DNA from 3 places in the Streptomyces sp. NPDC052682 genome. Region 2 is predicted to be linked to each of the others. Evidence: riboswitches for the same ligand, from Rfam matches in the RefSeq annotation. Region 2 holds a riboswitch; each other region holds the start of a gene.
What was found. Region 2 has a riboswitch for thiamine pyrophosphate ahead of thiC (phosphomethylpyrimidine synthase ThiC). Riboswitches for the same ligand answer to the same signal wherever they lie in the genome.
Positions count from the first base shown of each region.

Region 1: it holds a riboswitch for thiamine pyrophosphate, as region 2 does, so the genes downstream of both, AB0K80_RS19735 (thiamine ABC transporter substrate-binding protein) here and thiC (phosphomethylpyrimidine synthase ThiC) in region 2, are expected to answer to the same signal.
Region 3: it holds a riboswitch for thiamine pyrophosphate, as region 2 does, so the genes downstream of both, thiO (glycine oxidase ThiO) here and thiC (phosphomethylpyrimidine synthase ThiC) in region 2, are expected to answer to the same signal.

Region 1 covers NZ_JBFATS010000011.1:243,292-247,634, reverse strand. The annotation lists gene AB0K80_RS19740 (iron ABC transporter permease) at 1-493, opposite strand, end outside; gene AB0K80_RS19735 (thiamine ABC transporter substrate-binding protein) at 532-1,623, opposite strand; TPP riboswitch at 1,705-1,811, opposite strand; gene rlmN (23S rRNA (adenine(2503)-C(2))-methyltransferase RlmN) at 1,887-2,993, opposite strand; gene AB0K80_RS19725 (hypothetical protein) at 3,119-3,436, opposite strand; gene AB0K80_RS19720 (dehydrogenase) at 3,615-3,815, opposite strand; gene AB0K80_RS19715 (e9imm peptide) at 4,205-4,343, opposite strand, start outside.
Region 2 covers NZ_JBFATS010000008.1:262,726-267,068, reverse strand. The annotation lists gene AB0K80_RS15275 (SsgA family sporulation/cell division regulator) at 1-424, shown strand, start outside; partial or broken gene AB0K80_RS15270 (YibE/F family protein) at 520-1,911, opposite strand; TPP riboswitch at 2,401-2,590, shown strand; gene thiC (phosphomethylpyrimidine synthase ThiC) at 2,583-4,343, shown strand, end outside.
Region 3 covers NZ_JBFATS010000005.1:318,511-322,853, forward strand. The annotation lists gene thiE (thiamine phosphate synthase) at 1-249, opposite strand, end outside; gene AB0K80_RS10250 (Rv2175c family DNA-binding protein) at 660-1,025, opposite strand; gene AB0K80_RS10255 (FAD-dependent oxidoreductase) at 1,102-2,355, opposite strand; TPP riboswitch at 2,514-2,625, shown strand; gene thiO (glycine oxidase ThiO) at 2,623-3,819, shown strand; gene thiS (sulfur carrier protein ThiS) at 3,816-4,016, shown strand; gene AB0K80_RS10270 (thiazole synthase) at 4,019-4,343, shown strand, end outside.

The DNA of each region.
Region 1 (4,343 bases), on a different contig from region 2:
AGGCGCCGAGCATCCGTGCGGCCTCCTCCTGCCGCGGGTCCAGCTGCCCCCACAGCCCGCCGACCGTCCGGACCACGACCGCGTAGTTGAAGAAGACGTGCGCGAGCAGGATCGCCCATACGGTGGTGTCGAGCCGTACGCCCCACAGCTCGTCGAGCAGTCCGCCGCGCCCGACCAGCGCCAGGAACGCCGTACCGACCACGACGGTCGGCAGCACGAACGGGACGGTCACCACCGCCCGCAGGATCTGCTTGCCCCGGAACTCCAAGCGCGCGAAGACATACGCGCCGGGGAGCGCCAGCAGCAGGGTGAGCGCGGTGGAGACGAGCGCCTGCCAGGTGGTGAACCACAGCACGTGCCGGATGTCCGGCTGCGCCGCCACGTCCCCGATCCGGCCGATCCGCCAGACCCCGTCGAGCTTCAGGCCGCGCACGACGATCGCGGCGACGGGGTAGGCGAAGAAGACCGCGAAGAACGCGACGGGCACGGCCATCAGCCCGAGCCGCGCCCCCGCGCCCCTGATCCGGCCGGTTACTTCAGTACGAGTGACGTCCACGACTTGACCCACTCGTCACGGTGGCCGGCGATCTTCGCCGGGTCCATGGTCTGGGGATCCTTCGCCTGCGGTCCGTACGTCAGGAACTCCTGCGGCACCTGAGCGCCCTCGAGCACCGGGTAGACGAACATGTTGAGCGGCATGTCCTCCTGGAACCGCCTGCTGATCAGGAAGTCGAGGAGCGCCTTGCCGCCCTTGGTGTTCTTGGCGTTGGCCAGCAGCCCCGCGTACTCGATCTGCCGGAAGCAGGTGCCGTCGGCCACCCCGGTCGGCGCGGTCTTCGGCCGCGGGTCGGCGAAGACGACCTCGGCGGGCGGCGAGGAGGCGTACGACACCACCAGCGGCCGGTCGGCCTTCGCCTTCTTGCCGCTGGAGGAGCCGGAGAACTCCTCGTAGTAGGCCTGCTCCCAGCCGTCGACGACCTTCACGCCGTTGGCCTTGAGCTTCTTCCAGTAGCCCTGCCAGCCCCCGTCCCCGTACCTGGCGGCGGTGCCGAGCAGGAAGCCCAGGCCGGGCGAGGAGGTCGAGGCGTTCTCGGTGACGAGGAGGTTCCTGTACTGGGGCTTGACGAGGTCGTCGAAGCTCCGCGGCGGCTGGAGCTTGTGGTCGGCGAAGTACTTCTTGTCGTAGTTGACGCAGATGTCGCCGGTGTCGATGGGCGTGACCCGGTGCTTGTCCTCATCGACGCGGTACTCGGGCTTGATCCGGTCCGCGCCCTTCGCCTCGTACGGCTGGAACAGCCCGTTGTCGAGCGCCCGGGAGAGCAGGGTGTTGTCGACGCCGAAGAAGACGTCGCCCTGCGGGTTGTCCTTGGTCAGGATGGCCTTGTTGACGGCCTGCCCGGCGTCGCCGCTCTTGAGGACCCTGACCTTGTAGCCGGACTCCTCCTCGAACGCGGCGATGACCTTCTTGGAGGCGGCCCACGAGTCGTGGCTGACCAGGGTCACCGTCCGGGACTCGGTCCCGGCCCCCTGGCCGCCGCCCTCGGACGACCCGCACGCGGCGAGGCCGCCGACCATGCCCAGCCCGACGACCACGGCCGTGAACCGCTTCTTGGTGATGCTCACTGGATTCCTCCTGGAGGGACCAGGAAGAGACGCGGCCCTGCCCGGGACCCCTTGGCGGATGTCCCGAGCAGGGCGCAACAGCTCGAGTGATGACCGATCTCCCTACCCAGAATGACCTGGGCGAGGTTCAGAGGGTCTGCGGCCGGTCGCCGCACTCTCAGCGCTGTGGCGCTCCCCTGTCGGAATATGCAGATGTTCTTGCGTGGATGTTCGTACGCGGATGTCCTCACCCGCGTCCTTACACGGTACTTACGCCGGTCAGACTACCGCTCGCTCGCGGCGAGCTGACCACAGGCCCCGTCGATCTCCTGGCCCCGGGTGTCCCGGATCGTCACCGGCACACCATGGGCGGCGATCGCCTCCACGAAGGCCTTCTCGTCCTCGGGCCGGGAGGCGGTCCACTGGGAGCCCGGCGTCGGGTTCAGCGGGATCAGGTTGACGTGCACGGGCCTGCCCTTGAGCAGCCGGCCGAGCCGGTCGCCGCGCCACGCCTGGTCGTTGATGTCCCGGATCAGCGCGTACTCGATGGACAGCCGCCGCCCGGACTTGGCGGTGTACTCGAACCCGGCGTCCAGCACCTCACGCACCTTCCACCGCGTGTTCACCGGGACGAGGGTGTCGCGCAGCTCGTCGTCGGGCGCGTGCAGCGAGATGGCGAGCCGGCACTTGAAGCCCTCGTCGGCGAACCGGTGGATGGCCGGCACGAGACCGACCGTCGAGACGGTGATGCCGCGCTGCGACAGCCCGAGCCCGTCCGGCTCCGGGTCGGTCAGGCGCCGGATGGCCCCCACGACCCGGTTGTAGTTGGCGAGCGGCTCCCCCATGCCCATGAACACGATGTTGGACAGCCGCGCCGGACCGCCCGGCACCTCACCGTCGCGCAGGGCGCGCATCCCGTCGACGATCTGGTGCACGATCTCGGCGGTGGACAGGTTCCGGTCGAGCCCGGCCTGCCCGGTGGCACAGAACGGGCAGTTCATACCGCACCCGGCCTGCGAGCTGATGCACATGGTCACCCGGTCCGGGTACCTCATGAGCACCGACTCGACGAGCGTGCCGTCGAAAAGCCGCCACAGCGTCTTGCGGGTGGTGCCCTGGTCGGTCGACAGATGCCGCACGACCGTCATCAGCTCGGGCAGCAGCGCCTCGCGCAGCCGGTCCCGCGAGCCGGCCGGGATGTCGGTCCACTGCTCCGGGTCGTGCGCGTACCGCGCGAAGTAGTGCTGCGAGAGCTGCTTGGCACGAAACGGCTTCTCACCGACCGCGACGACCGCCTCCTTGCGCTCGGCGGGCGTGAGATCGGCGAGATGCCGCGGCGGCTTCTTGGCTCCGCGCGGGGCGACGAAAGTGAGTTCTCCGGGCTTAGGCATGGCTCAACCAGTGTCGCAGATCCAATCGGGTGACCTGGGGCTGTCGCTCGCTACGACGGTCGTCAGTAGTCGTCGTCGGTCGGCACTGAGCGGCCTCGGACGGCCCAGAGACGGCCCAGCGGAGATCACTCGTCGGCTGCGAGCCACTCATCGAGCCGGAGCTTGACCTGGTGGTTGTGGGCGACATGCCAGATAACCTCCCCGCTGACGAAGGCCCCAAGGGCCGGGAGGTCCATCCCGTGGGGCATGGCTGTGATCTCTGCCAGCGTTATGGCGTTCGGCACGCCGTCTATACAGATGAAGACCCCGAAGGGCTGGCGACCGATGACCTCGCCGGTGATTCGGCTTCCTACAGGCAGGGCCGCGACGGTTGCCGCCCAGTTCGACCGGACCGCATCAGCGGCCGGCGCTTCAGAGCCCGTGGGCCAGGCGTACTCATCCATCGGTAGATCATGACGCCTTGGGACCGGTGCTTAGAAGATGCGGGCACGCCTTGGTGAGCCGGTCCGATCGTCCTGTGCCGCTACCGCGCCGGGCTGCCGAGCGCCGCTGCCGTCCGCCGTCGTTGCCGTCAGCGCTGCCGTCACTGCCGTCGGCGGCAACGTCCGTGAGCACCGCATGTCAGCGGAACAGCCCCGGTACCGGGCAGACCTCCAACGGTTCGTCCGGCCGGTCTGTCCAGCTCCACCAGACGTGCTGATCGGCACACCGCCACAGCGACCGGCAGGTCCGACGGCCGTCGTCCTCCCGCTCGGAGAGCACCAGGCCGCCGGACTCCATGGGTTTGCTGCACTCGGGACAGGCCGGGGCATCGTTGGTCATGCGGCGCACCCTAACGGAACGACCTCTTCGTCCCGAAGCAACTTGGGTGGGCGGTTGACCTTGGGCTGGCGTGGCTCTGACCTGCTGTCAGGTCCCCTGGTCTGCGTGCGTGGGCGTTGTCACGCAGCTACACACTCACCTACGGATCGGACATCATGTCCTGCCACAGACACGAGAGGCGAGTGAGAACCACCGTCTGTCTTGCCAGCTAGCTACGGTGAGCACGATCCCGCTGTAATGCCCGCTGCCGCCGGCGCGCCGCCGGGCGGGGCCGCCGCTGGCGAAGACAGAGCGGCGGCCCCGCCGAAAAGGCGGCGCGCACCCGCGCCGTGCGCGGGCTTGATAGACGTAGGGAAACTCTTACCGCGCCTCGATTACACGACGTCTGATCACAGGGCGAACGGCTGGTAGGCCGGTGCTCGGTCCACGATCTTCTCAGCCGTCAGTCGGGGGTCGGACTCCCAGAAGATGTAGTCACTGATGTGTGGGCAAACGAGACCTCGTTCAAGTGCGGCCAGGATCTCGTCG
Region 2 (4,343 bases):
CGTACAAGCAGAGGTCATGATGAGCTTTCTCGTGTCGGAGGAGCTCTCCTTCCGCATCCCGGTGGAGCTGCGTTACGAGACCAGTGATCCGTACGCGGTGCGGTTGACCTTCCATCTGCCCGGCGATGCCCCGGTGACCTGGGCGTTCGGCCGGGAGCTGCTGATCGACGGGGTGGGCCGGCCGTGCGGCGAGGGCGATGTGCGGGTCTCGCCCGTCGAGCCCGATGACCTCAGCGAGGTTCTGATCAGGCTTCAGGTGGGGGGCGACCAGGCGCTGTTCCGCTCGTCGACGGCGCCCCTCGTCGCCTTCCTGGACCGCACCGACAAGCTGGTGCCGCTGGGCCAAGAGGGTTCCCTGGCCGACTTCGACGCACACCTCGACGAGGCCCTGGACCGCATCCTGGCCGAGCAGGGCGCCGGGTGAAGCGTTACGGCAATCGGGTGATGTAACGCTTCACCGTGTGTCGCCCGGTGCGCGGGAACGCTTCTGCTCGGGGCATATGCCCGCCGGGCCAGGGGTCAGTGCTTGCGGCGGCGGCCCCGCCCGCCTCGTCCCGCCGTCTGACGGGCGGTCTCCGGCACGTCCTGCGACTGCCCCGGGCGGTCGGCCGAGACCACCAGCGCCGCCAGGGCCGTGGTCACCGGAACCGAGGCGACCAGCCCGATGGAGCCGACCAGCGTGCGCACGATCTCCTCCGCGACCAGCTCGCTGTTGGCGACCGTCCCCACGCTGCTCTGCGCGATGGAGAACAGCAGCAGCAGTGGCAGCGCCGCGCCCGCGTAGGCGAGGACGAGCGTGTTGACGACGGACGCGATGTGGTCCCGGCCGATGCGGATACCCGCGCGGTACAGACCGCGCCAGCCCATCGACGGATTGGCCTCGTGCAGCTCCCAGACCGCGGACGTCTGGGTGACCGTCACGTCGTCCAGCACACCGAGCGAACCGATGATGACGCCGGCGAGCAGCAGACCGCTCATGTCGATCCCGGGGTAGAGCCCGTGGATCAGACCGGTGTTGTCGTCGGTGTTGCCGGTGAGGGCGGCCCACCCGATGAACAACGACCCGAGGATGCCGATCAGCAGCAGCGAGATGAGGGTGCCGAGCACGGCCACGGACGTACGGGCCGACAGGCCGTGGCACAGGTACAGCGCGATCAGCATGATGGCGCTCGACCCCACCACCGCCACGACCAGCGGGTTCGAACCCTGAAGGATCGCGGGCAGGATGAACAGGTTCAGCACCAGGAAGCTGATGGCCAGCGCCACCAGCGCCATGACACCCCGCAGCCGCCCGACGACCACGACGGCGAGCGCGAAGATGCCGGCGAGCAGCGCCATGGGGAAGCGGCGGTTGATGTCGGTGACCGAGTACTGCAGATCCTTGGGCGCGGAGGGCTCGTAGGCGACCACGACCTCCTGGCCCTGGTGCAACTGCCGTGACTGGTCCGGCTGGACGATCTCCGTGAACGTACGGCCCTTGTCCTTGCCGGTGTCGACCCGGATCGTGGCCTTCTTGCAGGTCCCCTTCTCCTGCTGTACCGCGGAGGAACCTTCCGCGGTGGAGGTGTCACCGGTCGGGGGCACGCCCGAGGCGCCGGCGTCCCTGCAGCTCACCTCGATCACCTTGGTGACCGTGGCGTCCTGCGTCTGCCGGTCGAAGCCCACCCCGGTCCGCTCGTGCGGCGGGGCGCCGCCCGGCCACAGGACGGCGAGACCGACCAGCACCGCCGCGGCGAACGGGATCAGAACCGCCGCGATGACCTTGCGCAGGTGCTGGGAGACGGGTGCGGCGGGGCCGTGGGCGTGACTGTGGGCGTGGCTGTGGCCGCCACCGCCGCCCGCGCCGGGTCCGGGTCCGGGGCCGGGGCCGGGGGGATGGTCGTGACCACCACCGGAACCGTGACCTCCACCGCCACCGGAACCGGATCCGGGTCCGTGACCACCACCGGAACCGGGTCCGAACTCCTGAGTGGCACCGGCACCGGGGTCGTGACCGGGACCGGGTCCGAACCCGTGACCGGGACGGCCCCCGGGAACATCACCGGGTCCGGGCCTATGGCCGCCACCGGATCCCCAGTCCTCGCCGTTGCCATATCCGCCTCGGTCAGGCCTGGCCTCAGGGCCCTGGCCTGGGCTCTTGCCTTCACGCTGTTCCGGCCCGAGGCGCTGGCCCTGGTCCTGTCTCTGCCCCAGCCCGGACCTGTGGCCGAAGGCACGGGCGATGCCACGGCCGTCTCTCTGCCCGCCCCCGGGCCTGCCGCCGTTTCCGGCGCCGGATCCACGAGGCGGGTCGGGCGGTGGGTACGGGGGATGCTGCGTCGTGGTCACCGACCGATCATCGCAAGAAGGAGGGGGGCCCTCTGTTCACCGCGCCAGAATTGACGCTAGCGTGGAGCCACCTTTTGTACACGCGGGAGCTCGGAGCACCGGGCTGAGAGGGCGCTGACCTCCGTCCCAGCGATGTTTCACGTGGAACGTCGCTGGAGCCGAGTGATGTTTCACACGAAACATCGGCAGACGGAAACCGCTGCGTCGACCGCCGAACCTGTTACCGGGTAATGCCGGCGTAGGGAGTAGGTCTCATGACCAACAAGGACGCGCGCACGCCTGCCTCCACGCAGATCCCCACCCACGGGACCGACGGGGAGACCGGGAAGTCCATCGGCTGGCACAAGGCGTACATCGAGGGCTCTCGCCCCGACCTGCGGGTGCCGGTCCGTCAGGTGCACCTCACCAACGGGCGGTCGGTCACGCTGTACGACACATCCGGCCCTTACACCGATCCGCTCGTAGACACCGATGTCCGCAGGGGCCTGCCGCCGCTGCGGGAGAACTGGATCATCGCCCGCGGCGACACCGAGGAGTACGCGGGCCGTCCGGTCCGGCCCGAGGACGACGGGATCAAGCACACCTCGCCACGCGGCGGCCTGCGCAACCTCGACGCAGTGTTCCCCGGACGGCCGCGCCAGCCACGCCGGGGCCGCGACGGCAAGGCCGTCACCCAGCTCGCCTACGCACGGCGGGGTGAGATCACGCCGGAGATGGAGTTCGTGGCACTCCGCGAGAACGTCTCTCCGGAAGTGGTGCGCGAGGAGATCGCGGCGGGCCGGGCGGTTCTGCCGGCCAACGTCAACCACCCGGAGATCGAGCCGATGATCATCGGCAAGCGGTTCCTGGTGAAGGTCAACGCCAATATCGGCAACTCTGCGGTGACCTCCTCCATCGAGGAGGAGGTCGAGAAGATGACCTGGGCGACCCGCTGGGGTGCCGACACGGTCATGGACCTGTCCACCGGCCGCAACATCCACACCACCCGCGAGTGGGTGCTGCGCAACTCCCCCGTCCCCATCGGCACCGTGCCGCTCTACCAGGCCCTGGAGAAGGTCGACGGCAAAGCCGAGGAGCTGACCTGGGAGATCTACAAGGACACGGTGATCGAGCAGGCCGAGCAGGGCGTGGACTACATGACGGTCCACGCCGGTGTGCGCCTGGCGTACGTGCCGCTCACCGCCAACCGCAAGACCGGCATCGTCTCGCGCGGCGGGTCGATCATGGCCGCGTGGTGCCTGGCGCACCACAAGGAGTCGTTCCTGTACGAGAACTTCGAGGAGCTCTGCGAGATCCTCGCCGCGTACGACGTCACCTACTCCCTCGGTGACGGCCTGCGGCCGGGCTCGATCGCGGACGCCAACGACGAGGCGCAGTTCGCGGAACTGCGCACCCTCGGGGAACTCAACCGGATCGCGAAGCGTTTCCACGTTCAGACCATGATCGAAGGCCCGGGCCACGTCCCGATGCACAAGATCAAGGAGAACATCGACCTTCAGCAGGAGATCTGCGATGAAGCTCCGTTCTATACGCTCGGCCCGCTGACCACGGACATCGCGCCGGCGTACGACCACATCACCTCCGGCATCGGTGCCGCGATGATCGCCTGGTGGGGCACGGCCATGCTCTGCTACGTCACGCCCAAGGAGCACCTGGGCCTGCCCAACCGTGACGACGTCAAGACGGGCGTCATCACCTACAAGATCGCCGCCCACGCGGCCGATCTCGCCAAGGGCCACCCGGGCGCCCAGGAGTGGGATGACGCGCTGTCCGACGCCCGTTTCGAGTTCCGGTGGGAGGACCAGTTCAACCTGGCCCTCGACCCGGACACGGCACGGGAGTTCCACGACGAGACTCTGCCGGCCGAGCCCGCCAAGACGGCACACTTCTGCTCGATGTGCGGACCGAAGTTCTGCAGCATGAAGATCTCGCAGGACATCCGCCGCGAACACGGCGGCAGCCAGGCCGAGATCGAGGAGGGCATGGCGCAGAAGTCGAAGGAGTTCGCGGCCGCG
Region 3 (4,343 bases), on a different contig from region 2:
GTCCGCGCGGTCGTTGACCGCGAGGAGCTTGCCGTGCCGGGCGCAGGCGTCGGCGAAGACCTCCAGGTGTTCCAGTTCCTCGGCGGCCTCCATGCCCTTGTCGCGCAACTGCACGATGTCCACGCCGTTCGCGAGGACCGCGTCCAGGAACTCCGCCAGATCGCCCTGGCGCTTGCGGGCGTCGGTGCACAGGTAGAGGCGGGCGTCGGCGAGCCGGGCCGTGCGGGCGGTGGTGACGGTGTCGGGCATGGACGATCCCCCGGTATCGGTGGTGTACGGGTGCGCGCGGGCCGCGCCCGGGGGCACGGGCCGCGGAAGGCTCCCGGTGTCGCCGTGCGGGCGGGGACGGCCGCGGCCGGCACACGGGCCTCGGGCCGGCCCTGACCCAGCGTACGGGCCGTGCCGGCACGTCCGGTGCGGGCACGGAGGGCGGGCACCCGGAGCCGCCCGTGGCGGGCACGCCCGGGCCTACAGAGGGGACCGGGGCCCGCTCCCTGGCAGCGGCCGTGGAAGCCGCCCCCGGCCACGGGCCCTGGAGGCACGGCAGGCACGGCACGGCCCGAGGCCGTGGCCCGTGTGGCCGCGGCCCGGGCACCGGGCGGTGTGTTCAGGTCCGGCCCTGGTCGGACAGTGCCGGACGTTGTTCGAGTGGGCTTCGGTCAGACGGCGAGCGCCTGGGCGCGGCGCTTCACCTCCGTGCCGCGGTTCTCACGCAGTGCCTGCGCGGGCGTGCCGGGCAGGCTGGGGTCGGGCGTGAAGAGCCACTCGATCATCTCTTCGACCGTGAAGCCGTCGTCCCGCAGGAGCGTCAGGGTCCCGGACAGGCCCTTGACGACCCTGTCCCCGTCGATGAAGTCCGCGGGGACGTGCAGTGCCTTGTTCTCACCACGGCGTACGGCGATGAGCTGGCCCTCCTTGACCAGCTGCCGGACGCGTGTCACCTCCACGCCGAGCTTCTCGGCGATGTCGGGCAGGGTGAGCCAGGCGGGGACGAGAGCATCGATCTTCGCGTCAATCTCGGTCACGGGAACAAGCCTGCCATCCGGCACTGACAGTCGGAAGTCAGGCCGGTCCACCCGGGGCACGCGCCGGTGGCGCCGGCTACGCCGTGGCCGCCTTCAGGGGCCTCGCCGGGTCCGCCAGCAGCAGGGGATCCATCGGCACGCCCGACTCGATCAGGCGGCGCCCCTGGGCCAGGTCCCGGGGCCGGCCCACCGCCAGCAGCGCGGCCAGGCGGGTGTCGCGGAGCCAGCAGACCGTCCAGGCGGGACCGGACGGGTCGCCCCGCCACACCATCCGGTCGGCACCCGCGTGGTGACCGGCGTACTGGACGAACCGCCCGAACTGCTCGGACCAGAAGTACGGCACCGGGTCGTAGACCGCCGGGGCCTGCCCCGTGGCCCGCCCGACGATGTTCACGGCCACCGTGCGCGGCCCCTGCAGGGCGTTGTCCCAGTGGTGGACCAGCAGGCGCTCGCCGTACCGCGCCGACGGGAAGGAGGCGCAGTCGCCGACCGCGTAGACGTCCGGCACGGACGCGTGCAGGTGCTCGTCGGCGAGGATCTCCCCCTGGGCCCCCAGCACGATTCCCGAGCCGGCCAGCCAGGCCGTGGCGGGACGTGCCCCGATGCCGACGACGACCGCACCGGCGGGCAGCCGCGTGCCGTCGTCCAGCACCACCGCGCCGGACTCGACGCGCGCCACGCGCGTGTGCGTCCGCAGCTGAACACCCGCGTCGGCGTACCAGGCGGCCATGGGCGCGGCCACCTCGTCGGGCAGCGCGCCCGCGAGCGGCCGGTCGGCGGCCTCCACGACGGTGACGGCGCAGCCCGCCTCGCGCGCGGCGGTGGCGAACTCCGCGCCGATCCAGCCGGCCCCGACCACCACGATGTCGTGCTGCCGGGCGAGCACCGGCCGCAGCCGCTCGGCGTCGTCGAGGGTGCGCAGCAGATGCACCCCGGCGACGCCCTCGGCGCCCGGCAGCCGGACCGGCTCGGCGCCGGTGGCGACGACCAGGACGTCGTAGGGGACGGGCCCGGCCTCGGTGTCCAGCCGGTGGTCGGCGGGGTGCAGGCCCAGCACCTCGCAGCCGAGCCGCAGTTCGATGCCGAGCGCTTCGAAGTCCACGTCGAAGGCGGAGCCCTCCGCCTTGCCGAGCAGCACGGCCTTGGACAACGGCGGCCGGTCGTAGGGCTGGTGGGGCTCCGCGCCGATGAGGGTCACGGTGCCGGTGAAGCCCTGCTCCCGCAGGGCGACCGCCGTCTGCACCCCGGCCATGCCGGCGCCCGCCACGACCACGCGGCGCGGCGCGGGCCCACCCTGTCGGGGAGCGCTTTCCTGCGTCTGCTCGCTCACCTGATCACCATAGACAGCTGACATACCGTCAGTCAGGGCTCGTGCCCCGTGACCTGCTCCACAACGCCCGTGCCGTCGTCCTGCCCGACTCCCCTCCCGGGTACCCAGCGGGCGGCTCCCTTACAAGTGCGGAGCCCGGAGGGCTAGGGTGGCCACCGTAAAGCACTCGCGGGAGCCCGGACGCACCGGGCTGAGAGGGAGGCTGGCGGCCTCCGACCGTACGAACCTGATCCGGGTCATGCCGGCGAAGGGAGGGGCTGGACGCCCATGTCGTTCACGTCCGACACGTCTGTGTCGCCCAGGTCCGACACGTCAGACGTCCTTGTCGTGGGGGGCGGGATCATCGGCCTGGTCACGGCCTGGCGCGCCGCGCAGCGCGGGCTGGCCACGGCCGTGGTCGACCCCGAGCCGGGCGGCGGAGCCGCGCAGGTGGCCGCCGGGATGCTGGCCGCCGTCACGGAGCTGCACTACGGGGAGCAGACGCTGCTCGCCCTGAACCTGGCCTCGGCGCGGCGCTACCCGCACTTCGCGGCCGAGCTCGCCGACGTCACCGGCCGCGACCTCGGTTACCGCCGCAGCGGCACGCTCGCCGTCGCCCTGGACGCCGACGACCGCGCCCACCTGCGGGAACTGCACGCCCTGCAGCAGCAGTCGGGCCTTCAGTCGCAGTGGCTGTCCGGGCGGGAGTGCCGACGCCTGGAGCCGATGCTCGCGCCGGGCGTGCGCGGCGGGCTGCGGGTGGACGGGGACCACCAGATCGACCCGCGCCGGCTGGCCGGGGCGCTGGTGGCCGCGTGCGAGCGGGCGGGCGTGGTCTTCCACCGGGAGTGGGCCGAACGGCTCACCGTCCTGCGGGAGCGGGCCGCGGGGGTCGTCACGGCCGGCGGGACCGCGCTGAGCGCCGGGCAGGTGGTGCTCGCCGCGGGCAGCCTCAGCGGGCGGCTGGCGGGCGTTCCGCAGGACGTCCTGCCGCCCGTACGGCCCGTGAAGGGGCAGGTGGTCCGGCTGACCATGCCGGCGCACGGGACGCCGTTCTTGAACCGGACGGTCAGGGCCGTGGTGCGCGGCAGCCATGTCTACCTGGTGCCGCGCGAGAACGGCGAGCTGGTCATCGGCGCGACCAGCGAGGAGATGGGCTGGGACACCACGGTCACCGCGGGCGGCGTGTACGAGCTGCTGCGCGACGCGCACGAGCTGGTCCCGGGCCTCACCGAGCTGCCGCTCACCGAGACCCGGGCCGGACTGCGGCCCGGCTCCCCCGACAACGCGCCGCTGCTCGGCCCGACCGGGCTGGACGGGCTGCTGCTGGCGACCGGGCACTACCGCAACGGCGTGCTGCTCACCCCGGTCACCGGGGACGTCATGGCGCACGTCCTGACGACCGGTGAACTCCCGGACGAGGCCCGCCCCTTCACACCGAAGCGCTTCAGCGGCGCGGCGGCCCTCACGGAGCAGCCCGCATGAACATCCACGTCAACGGCGAGCCCCGCGAGATCGAGCCCGGCACGGCCCTCGACACCGTCGTGAAGTCCCTCACCCGGGCGCCCTCCGGGGTGGCCGCCGCCCTCAACGAAACCGTCGTCCCGCGCGCGCAGTGGTCCGCCACGCCCCTGTCCGAAGGGGACCGCGTGGAAGTCCTCACCGCCGTCCAAGGAGGCTGACCATGGCCGACGACCCCTTCGTCCTCGGCGGTACGTCCTTCACGTCCCGCCTGATCATGGGTACCGGCGGGGCACCCAGCCTCGAGGTGCTGGAACGCGCCCTGGTGGCCTCCGGGACGGAGCTGACGACCGTGGCGATGCGGCGGGTGAACCCCTCGGTGCACGGCTCCGTGCTGTCCGTCCTGGACAGGCTGGGCATCCGCGTCCTGCCCAACACGGCCGGCTGCTTCACCGCCGGGGAGGCCGTGCTGACCGCCCGCCTCGCCCGGGAGGCGCTCGGCACCGACCTGATCAAGCTGGAGGTCATCGCCGACGAGCGCACCCTGC